DNA from 2 places in the Aeromicrobium sp. JP4 genome. Region 1 is predicted to be linked to the other one. Evidence: predicted binding sites of a transcription regulator. Region 1 holds the regulator's gene; the other holds the start of a gene.

Region 1 (5,063 bases):
GGTGCAGCCGCATCCGCCGCATCACGAAGCGGCACAGCGAGGTGAGCGAGGCGACGTCGACGTCGACCCCGGACTCATTGAGGACGTCGACGGTCATGCGCTCCCCCCGCGACCTCGGAGCGAGCGCGCCCGTTCGCCTCGTAGTCGTCGTACGCAGCCACGATGCGGCCCACCAGCTTGTGGCGGACGACGTCGTGGCTGGTCAGGCGGCTGAAGTGCACGTCGCGGACCTCGTCGAGGATCTGCTGCACCACCCGCAGGCCGCTGGTGGCGCCGCCGGGCAGGTCGACCTGGGTGACGTCGCCCGTGACCACCATCTTCGAGCCGAAGCCGAGACGGGTGAGGAACATCTTCATCTGCTCGGCGGTGGTGTTCTGCGCCTCGTCGAGGATGATGAACGCGTCGTTGAGCGTGCGGCCGCGCATGTACGCCAGCGGCGCCACCTCGATGACGCCCGACGTCAGCAGCTTCGGGATCGACTCGGGGTCGAGCATGTCGTGCAGCGCGTCGTACAGCGGGCGCAGGTACGGGTCGATCTTCTCGCTGAGGGTGCCCGGCAGGTAGCCGAGCCGCTCGCCGGCCTCGACGGCCGGGCGGGTCAGGATGATCCGGGTGACCTCCTTGGCCTGGAGGGCCTGGACGGCCTTGGCCATCGCGAGGTAGGTCTTGCCGGTGCCGGCCGGGCCGATACCGAACACGATCGTGTGCTCGTCGATCGCGTCGACGTACTTCTTCTGGTTGAGCGTCTTGGGCCGGATCGTGCGCCCGCGGCTGGACAGGATGTTGAGGCTCAGCACGTCGGCCGGGCGCTCCTGCGTCTCGGTGCGGAGCATGCCGATGCTGCGCTCCACGGTCTCGGCGCTGAGCGCCTGACCCGTGCGCAGGATCGTCACGAGCTCGTCGAGGAGTCGCTCGACCAGGGCGGCCTCGGAGGGCTCGCCCGTGATCGTGACCTCGTTCCCGCGCGCATGGATCTTCGCCTCGAAGGCGGACTCCATGAGGCGCAGGAACTCGTCGGCGGGCCCGAACAGGGAGACCAGGGGCACGGACGCGGGAATCGTCACCGTGTGTCGTGGCTGTGCAGTGTCGTCAGTCATACCCCTCCAGCGTAGCGTCAGGCCAGGAACAGCTTCGAGACGTCGACGCCGGCCAGCACGTGCACGTGCGCGTGGAAGACGGTCTGTCCCGCGTTCTCCCCGGTGTTGAACACCAGGTTGTAGTCCTCGTACCCCTCCTGCGAGGCCACCACACGCGTCTGGGCCAGCAGCTCGGCCGCGACGGCGGGCTCCGCCGAGGCGAGGGACGCCGCGTCGCGCTCGTGCACCTTCGGCACGACGAGCACGTGCACCGGCGCCTTCGGGTTGATGTCCCGGAACGCGATCGTGTGCTCGGACTCGGCGACGACGTCGGCCGGGATCTCGCCCGCGACGATCTTGCAGAAGATGCAGTCAGCAGCCATGCGCCGACTCTAGCGACCGGCTCACTTGAAGGCGTCGCGGATGCGGCCGAAGACGCCGGAGCGCGAGTTGTGACCCACGACCGGGTCGACGTGCTCCTCGCCGCGCGCGGCGGCGAGCCTCTCGAGCAGCTCGCGCTGCTCGGCGTCGAGCTCGCGCGGGGTCTCCACCACGACGTGCACGGTGAGGTCGCCGCGACCCGAGCCGCGCAGGCGCGGGACGCCGAAGCCACGGGCCACCACGGTCTCGCCCGACTGGGTGCCCGGCGGCACCTCGATCGGGACGGAGCGCTCGGCGTCGTCGACCTCGTCGCGCTCCGCGTCGAGGGTGGGCAGGTCGATGCGGGTGCCCAGCGCGGCAGCGGTCATCGGGACCGTGATCTGGCACGCGAGGGCGTCGCCCTGGCGCGTGAAGACGGGGTGGCGGGCCACCTTGACCTCGATGTAGAGGTCGCCGGCCGGGCCACCGCCCGCGCCGACCTCGCCCTCGCCGGCGAGCTGGATCCGGTTCCCGTCGTCGACGCCGGCGGGCACGTTGACCTGCAGGCTGCGGCGCGAGCGGACGCGGCCCTCGCCGTTGCACTCGCGGCAGGGGTCGGGGATGACCGTGCCGTAGCCGTGGCACGTGGGGCACGGACGCGAGGTGCGGATGTCGCCGAGCAGCGAGCGCTGGACGTGGTGGACGTTGCCGTGGCCGTGGCAGGTGCCGCACGTGACCGGCTCGGAGCCCTCGTTCGCGCCGGTGCCGTCGCAGACCTCACAGGTCACCGCGGTGTCGACCTTGATCTCGCGGCTGACGCCGAACGCGGCCTCCGCGAGGGAGATCGACAGGCGCAGCAGCGCATCCTGGCCGCGCTGCACGCGCGGGCGCGGGCCGCGCGAGGACGTCTGGCCGAAGAACGCATCCATGATGTCGTCGAAGCTGAAGCCCTGGCCGAAGCCGCCGCCCATGCCGCCACCGGCGGACAGCGGGTCGCCGCCACGGTCGTAGACGGCGCGCTTCTGCGGGTCGGACAGCACCTCGTAGGCCGTGGTGACCTCCTTGAAGCGCTCGGACGCGTCGGGGGCGTCGTTGACGTCCGGGTGCAGCTGGCGGGCCAGCCGGCGGTACGCCTTCTTCAGCTCCTCCGGGGTCGCCTCGCGGGACACGCCCAGCAGTTCGTAGTAGTCCAAGGTCTCTTTCTCTCTCGCAATTCCTGGGGTGGATCGCTCAGCCGTCGGCGAGGATCCGCCCGACGTAGCGGGCGACGGCGCCGACGGCGGCCATCGTGGCGGGGTAGTCCATGCGCGTCGGTCCCATGGTGCCCAGTTGGGCGAAGCTCTCGCCGTCGGGTCCGTAGTTGCTGGACACGACGGCCGTGCCCGACAGGTCGTCGCGGCCCGTCTCGCGCCCGATCCGCACGTGCGGTCCGACCGTGGCCTCACCGAGCAGGTGCAGCAGCACGACCTGCTCCTCCATCGCCTCCAGCACGGGACGGATCGCGGTGTCGAAGTCAGCGCCGAAGCGCGCGAGGTTCGCCGTGCCGCCGACCGCCACGCGCTCGTCGGAGCGCTCGTTGGAGAACGTGTTCGCCAGGGTCGTGACGATCGAGGTGACGACCGGGCGGTCGTCGGTGGCGAACGTGTCGATCAGCTCGGCCAGCCGCAGCGAGGCCTCGGGCAGCCGCTCGCCCAGCGTGGCGCGGACGATGCGCGACTTGAGGTCGCTCAGCAGGCCCTCGCCGGGGGTCTGCGCGAGCTCGACGATGCGCTGCTCGACGCGGCCGCTGCTGGTGATCACGACGATCAGCACGCGCGAGCCCTCGAGCGCGACGAGCTCCACGTGACGGACGGTGGAGCGCGTGAGCGACGGGTACTGGACGATCGCGACCTGGTTCGTCAGCTGCGCGAGGATCTTCACGCTGCGCATGACGATGTCGTCGACGTCGATGGCGCCCGAGAGGAACGTCTCGATGGCGCGGCGCTCGGCGACCGAGAGCGCCTTGACCTCGGCCAGCCGGTCGACGAACATCCGGTAGCCCTTGTCGGTGGGGATCCGGCCGGCGCTGGTGTGCGGCGCCGTGAGGTAGCCCTCGTCCTCGAGGGCCGCCATGTCGTTGCGGATCGTGGCCGACGAGACGCCGAGGCGGTGACGCTCGACGAGCGCCTTGGAGCCGACGGGCTCCTGCGTGGCGACGTAGTCCTCGACGATGGCTCGCAGGACGTTGAGCCGACGGTCCTCGATCACGCTGTCACCTCCCACGCTGCTGGCACTCGAACCTGACCAGTGCCAGTCTACCGAGGTCGTCGAGGGCGGTGCGCCTGCGCGGAGGCCGCCGGGCGGCATGGCAACCTGTCGGGGTGAGTGAGGTCTCCGTACGCCCCGACGGCGCGATCGAGGTCGCCGACGGCGGCCAGGTGCTCGTGTACACCCCCTACGCCGTGACGGCCGCCGACGGGACCACCGTCGCGCACGAGTCGCGCGGCGGGACGATGGCCGCGGTCTGGGCGAGTGCCGTGGGCGAGGCCTTCGTCGAGGTCAGCCACCTCGGCCACGGCCCGGAGGGCGGCGAGCTGGTCATGGTGGTCACCCGGCCCGGCCACTCCCCCGACGTCGCGCTGGGCGCACTCGTCACCGACGAGATCCCCGCCACCGTGCCCGAGAGCTGGCCCGCGGCGGTCGACCTGGCGATCGGGCTGATCGTGCACGACACCCTCGACAGCGGCACCAAGGACGACGTCGAGGACTTCCACCAGCGACTCCTGGGAGTGTGGTTCGGCCATGGCTGACCGCTACGGCTCCGACGTCCTCTCCGGCGACTGGCGCCGGCCCGCCCGCGGCCGCTCCACCGAGGTGGCTGCCGACACCGGCCTCGTCGTGGAGGAGGCCTCCACGGGCTTCGTCGGCGAGATCATGCGCGTCGAGCGCGACCTCGGCACGGTCCAGCTCGAGGACCGGCGCCTGCGACGCAAGGTCTTCCCGCTCGGCCCCGGCTTCCTCTTGGAGGGCAAGCCGGTCGTGCTGGTCGCCCCCACGCCGAAGGGGAAGGCCGCGCCCACCCGCACCGCCTCGGGCTCGCGGATCGCCGCCGACACCCGGGCGAAGGTCGCGCTGCCCAGCCGGATCTACGTCGAGGGCCGCCACGACGCCGAGCTCGTCGAGAAGGTCTGGGGCGACGACCTGCGCGCCGAGGGCGTGGCCGTGGAGTACCTCAACGGCATCGACGACCTGGCGGCGATCGTCCGCGACTTCTCCCCCGGTCCGAAGCGCCGGCTCGGCGTGCTCGTCGACCACCTGGTGCCCGGATCGAAGGAGCAGCGTCTCGCCGACGAGGTCGCGCACGTGCCGCACCTGCTCGTGGTCGGGCACCCCTACGTCGACGTCTGGCAGTCGATCAAGCCGCAGCGGCTCGGCATGGACGCCTGGCCGACGATCCCGCGGAGCATCGAGTGGAAGCGCGGCATCTGCGCCCACCTGGGCTGGCCGCACGACGACCAGGCCGACATCGCGCGGGCCTGGAAGGCGATCCTCGGCCGGGTCGACTCCTGGACCGACCTCGAGCCCGCGTTCCTGGGCCGGGTCGAGGAGCTCATCGACTTCGTCACCTCGCCCTGAGCAGCTGCAGCT
Region 2 (5,063 bases), 1.4 Mb from region 1:
GTGATGGGCTCCACCAGGCGCAGCGGAAGGACGGTTTCATCGCGCCCGTCGATCGCTGAAGTCATGCCAACTCCCCAATGCGCACCTGCGGTGACGTGCTGCGGACCCCTCCGCCTCACCGCGGCACACGTGCCGTCGTGTCTGCGTACTCAGCCAAGAGCGTCGTTGAGTGGTGCCGATACAAGCCCGTAGGCCAGCCCCCCGGCCCGGTTCCCCCGCACCCGATGTCTCCCTCCGCCGGATTCCCCCTCCGACGGCCACCGAATGACGCGATGCCCCTGTCTTTCCCCTCGAAAGTAGGCCATGCCGGGACGTGTGTCAGGGCATTCTGCAAATTCCCGCATGTAGCGCACGTCACATTTCCCCAGACTGCGGTTTGTCGCGATCCGTGCAGGCGAACGCATCGATTCGCGCACAAGCCTCAGGGGTAACTTGAAGTTTCCAGCATCAGAGGCGATTTTTTGGGCTCATGGGGCGTCGTCGAACGACCACGTGGTTCCCTCACGCACCACACGTCCCGGTGACCCCGCCACCACCACGTTCGGAGGCACTTTCTGACCCCGCACGACGGCCCTCAGACCGACGCAGACGTGGTCGCCGATCTCGACGTGGCCCGAGACGACCGACTCACGGCACAGCCACACGTGGTGACCGATGCGGATCGTGGCGCCGAAGGGGTTGATCCGCTCCCCCGTGACCGCGTCCTCGAGCCGGTGCATGTCGTCGGTGGCGATGTAGACCCCGGCCGCCCACAGCTGGTCGCCCGCGGCCACGACACGGCCGCCGTTGCGCGCGTCGACGACGGGCGACCGGGTGGCCACGAGGGGCCCGTGCAGGACGATCGAGGAGCCCGGACCGCAGTACAGCTCCCCCGCCGTGAGCACGACGCGCTCGTCGAGGAAGACGGTCGCCTCGTTCCCGCCGACGAGCAGCGACGTCAGGTGGTCCATCGGCGCACCGACCACGATCAGCGCGTCCTGGAAGTAGAAGGTGGTCAGCGCCGCGACGACGTGGTCGGGCAGCCGCGCCCCGGGCGCCGCGTACAGCGCGTTGCCGAGGTCGTTCCACCAGGAGGGCAGCGGCCCGTCCATCCGCCGCCAGTCGAGCGCGTCGAGGCGGGCGGGGTCCACGCCGGCGGCCACGAGCCGGTCCCGGTGGTCGGGCGTCATCGCGTCGTCGGTCCGGGACAGGTCGAGCCAGGAGGTCACGCCGGACATCCTCGCACCCCCGGACGCACGGAACCCCGGCACCTGTGAGGTGCCGGGGTCCCGTGGAACAGCTGGGATCAGAAGCCCATGCCGCCCATGCCACCCATGTCGCCCATGTCGGGCGCGCCGGCCGCGCCCGCGGGCTCCGGCTTGTCGGCCACGACGGCCTCGGTGGTCAGGAACAGCGCGGCGATCGACGCGGCGTTCTGCAGCGCCGAGCGCGTGACCTTGGCCGGATCGATGATGCCGGTCGCGATCATGTCGACGTACTCGCCGGTGGCCGCGTTGAGGCCCTGGCCCTGCTCGAGGTTGGCGACCTTCTCCGCCACGACGCCGCCCTCGAGGCCGGCGTTGATGGCGATCTGCTTCAGCGGGGCCGAGGTGGCGACGCGGACGATGTTCGCGCCGGTGGCCTCGTCACCCTCGAGCTCGAGCTTCTCGAACGCGGCCTTGCTGGCCTGGACGAGCGCGACACCGCCGCCGGGGACGATGCCCTCCTCGACGGCCGCCTTGGCGTTGCGGACGGCGTCCTCGATGCGGTGCTTGCGCTCCTTGAGCTCGACCTCGGTGGCCGCGCCGACCTTGATGACGGCCACGCCGCCGGCCAGCTTGGCGAGGCGCTCCTGGAGCTTCTCGCGGTCGTAGTCCGAGTCGCTGTTCTCGATCTCGGCCTTGATCTGCGCCACGCGGCCCTGGATCTGGGCCTCGTCGCCGCCACCCTCGACGATGGTGGTCTCGTCCTTGGTCGTGACGACCTTGCGCGCGGTGCCGAGCAGCGTCAGGTCGGCGTTCTCGAGCTTGAGGCCGACCTCCTCGCTGATGACCTCGCCACCGGTGAGGATCGCGATGTCGGTCAGCATCGCCTTGCGACGGTCACCGAAGCCGGGCGCCTTGATGGCGACGGACTTGAAGGTGCCCTTCAGCTTGTTGACGATGAGGGTGGCCAGCGCCTCGCCCTCGACGTCCTCGGCGATGATGGCCAGCGGCTTGCCGGTCTGCATGACCTTCTCCAGCACCGGGACCATGTCCTTGACGGTGGTGATCTTGCTGTTGACGATCAGGATGTACGGATCCTCGAGCACGGTCTCCATGCGCTCGGGGTCGGTGACCATGTAGCCCGACAGGTGACCCTTGTCGAAGCGCATGCCCTCGGTCAGCTCGAGGTCGAGGCCGAACGTGTTCGACTCCTCGACGGTGATGACGCCTTCCTTGCCGACCTTGTCCATCGCCTCGGCGATGATCTCGCCGACCGTGGTGTCAGCGGCGGAGATGGAGGCGGTGGAGGCGATCTGCTCCTTGGTCTCGACGTCCTTCGCCATGGCGAGCAGCTGCTCGCTGATGGCCTCGACGGCGATCTCGATGCCCTTCTTCAGGCCCATCGGGTTGGCGCCGGCGGCGACGTTGCGCAGACCCTCGCGCACGAGCGCCTGGGCCAGGACGGTGGCGGTGGTGGTGCCGTCACCCGCGACGTCGTCGGTCTTCTTGGCGACCTCCTTGACGAGCTCGGCACCGATCTTCTCGTAGGGATCCTCGAGCTCGATCTCCTTGGCGATGGAGACGCCGTCGTTCGTGATCGTGGGGGCTCCCCACTTCTTCTCCAGGACGACGTTCCGGCCCTTGGGGCCGAGGGTGACCTTGACGGCGTCGGCGAGCTGGTTCATGCCCCGCTCGAGCCCGCGCCGGGCTTCTTCGTTGAATGCGATGGACTTGGCCATGGGTGCGTGTCTCCGACATAAGTAGAAGTGGAACTAGCACTCTCACTATACGAGTGCTAATCCCCACCGTTCAAGCGACCCCGCACCCGAGGTCGCCCGAAGCGCTAGTGCAGGGGCTGCACGTTCTCGGCCTCACGTCCCTTGGGGCCGTCGACGACCTCCAGCTCGACGTTCTGGCCGTCCTCGAGGGTCTTGAACCCGTTGATCGCGATCTTGGACCAGTGGACGAAGACGTCGTCCTGGCCCTCGACGGCGATGAAGCCGTAACCCTTGTCGGAGTTGAACCACTTGACGGTGCCATGCACCATGAGACCACCTTGTTCTGCGCGGAAAGGCCCGCGGCCGGACCAGAGCCAGCGTATCGGCAGCAGCCCCGATCCTCCTACGCGGGATTGCCGGGGAGGGACTCAGCAGCCGCCGGCAACGGCCGGGATGACCGAGATCTGGGTGCCGTCGGGGGTCCGGGTGTCGAGGCCGTCGGCGAAGCGGACATCCTCCTCCGCCACGTAGACGTTCACGAAGCGGCGCAGCTTGCCGTCCTCATCGACGATGCGCGCCCGGATGCCGGGGTAGGTCGTCTCGAGCGACTCCAGCACGTCGCTGAGGCGGTCGCCCTCGGCGCTGACCTGGGACTCGTCGTTCGTGTAGCTGCGCAGGATCGTGGGGATGCGGACGGACACGGCCATGGGGGTCTCCTCGGGTGGTTCGGTCGGACGGCTCAGGCGATGCCGGCCGCGGTGAAGGCGTCGTAGGTGGGGGCGATGGTGGCGCGGGCGCCGACGGATCCGGCGACGGCGTCGAGCGTCTTGAGGCCGTGACCGGTGTTGATCACCACGGTCTCCAGCTCGGGGTCGAGCTGACCGGTCTCGACGAGCTTCTTCAGCACGGCGACGGTCGTGCCGCCCGCGGTCTCGGTGAAGATGCCCTCGGTGCGCGCCAGCAGCACGATGCCGTCGCGGATCTGGTCGTCGTCGACCTCCTCGACGCCGCCGCCGGTGGAGCGGGCGATGTCGAGCACGTAGATGCCGTCGGCCGGGTTGCCGATCGCGAGCGACTTGGCGATCGTGTCGGGCCGCACGGGCCGGATCGCGTCGACGCCGTCCTTGTACGCCGTGGCGACGGGGTTGCAGCCCGTGGCCTGCGCGCCGAACACCCGGTAGGGCTTGTCCTCGACCAGGCCGAGCGCGATGAGCTCGCCGAACGCCTTGTGCACCTTGGTCAGCTGCGAGCCGGAGGCGACGGGGATGACGATCTGGTCGGGCAGGCGCCAGCCGAGCTGCTCGGCGATCTCGTACCCGAGCGTCTTGGAGCCCTCGGCGTAGAAGGGGCGCACGTTCACGTTGACGAACGCCCACCCGTCCTCCTCGCCGGCGATCTCGCTGGCCAGCTTGTTGACGTCGTCGTAGTTGCCGTCGACCGCGACGAGGTTCTCGGTGAAGATCGCCGAGTTCACCTGCTTGGGCGTCTCGAGGTTGCTCGGGATGAACACGACCGTGCGGATGCCGGCCCGCGCGCCGGCCGCGGCGACCGCGTTGGCGAGGTTGCCGGTGGAGGGGCACGCGAAGACCTTGCTGCCGAACTCGCGGGCCGCGCTCAGCGCGCACGCGACGACGCGGTCCTTGAAGGAGTTGGTGGGGTTGGTGCTGTCGTCCTTGACCCACAGCTTCGCCAGGCCGAGCTCGGCGGCGAGGTTGCGGGCGTCGAGCAGCCGGGTGAAGCCGGGCTCGAGGTTCGGGCTGCTCTCGATGTCGTCGGGGACCGGCAGCAGGGCCTTGTAGCGCCAGATGTTGGCCGGGCCCGCCTCGATCTGCTCGCGCGTCACCGCGCCGAAGTCGTAGGCGATCTCCAGCGGACCGAAGCACTCGTAACAGGCGTAGTGGGGACCGAGCTCGCGCGTGGCGCCGCACTCGCGGCACTTCAGGGCGGTGGCGGGGCCGAAGGCACCCTCGCGGAGGGTGGTGGTCTCGGGGGTCGTGACGCTCACGAAGACTCCATTCATCTCTCCGGGTCGACGTTCGACCGCGGACGGAATTAGCACCTGGCCGGTGATCGGCTGGTTGCTGGGGCTTCGTCGGGCCGTGTCCCTCTGCCCCTCGGGATGAGTGGCTTCAGACTAAATGGCCGTCTCACGATACGTCCA

The links. The regulator HrcA, encoded in region 1, represses chaperone genes, less so after heat shock. The targets are predictions, from matches to a motif close to TTGGCACTCGNNNNNNNCGAGTGCCAA.
Region 2: groL (chaperonin GroEL) is a predicted target of HrcA. The motif match lies at 2,957-2,983, and genes of this name have one in related genera.

What each region holds. Positions count from the first base shown of each region.
Region 1 is NZ_CM143290.1:1,016,515-1,021,577, forward strand. Features, by position in the region: gene ybeY (rRNA maturation RNase YbeY) at 1-97, opposite strand, end outside; gene ACY1JX_RS05000 (PhoH family protein) at 75-1,097, opposite strand; gene ACY1JX_RS05005 (histidine triad nucleotide-binding protein) at 1,115-1,459, opposite strand; gene dnaJ (molecular chaperone DnaJ) at 1,481-2,629, opposite strand; gene hrcA (heat-inducible transcriptional repressor HrcA) at 2,667-3,683, opposite strand; gene ACY1JX_RS05020 (hypothetical protein) at 3,797-4,225, shown strand; gene ACY1JX_RS05025 (DUF3097 domain-containing protein) at 4,218-5,051, shown strand; gene ACY1JX_RS05030 (lysylphosphatidylglycerol synthase domain-containing protein) at 5,038-5,063, opposite strand, start outside.
Region 2 is NZ_CM143290.1:2,460,939-2,466,001, reverse strand. Features, by position in the region: gene ACY1JX_RS12095 (sugar transferase) at 1-65, opposite strand, end outside; gene ACY1JX_RS12090 (acyltransferase) at 468-1,217, opposite strand; gene groL (chaperonin GroEL) at 1,286-2,923, opposite strand; gene ACY1JX_RS12080 (cold-shock protein) at 3,028-3,231, opposite strand; gene ACY1JX_RS12075 (ubiquitin-like small modifier protein 1) at 3,331-3,609, opposite strand; gene thrC (threonine synthase) at 3,642-4,922, opposite strand; SAM riboswitch class I at 4,916-5,028, opposite strand.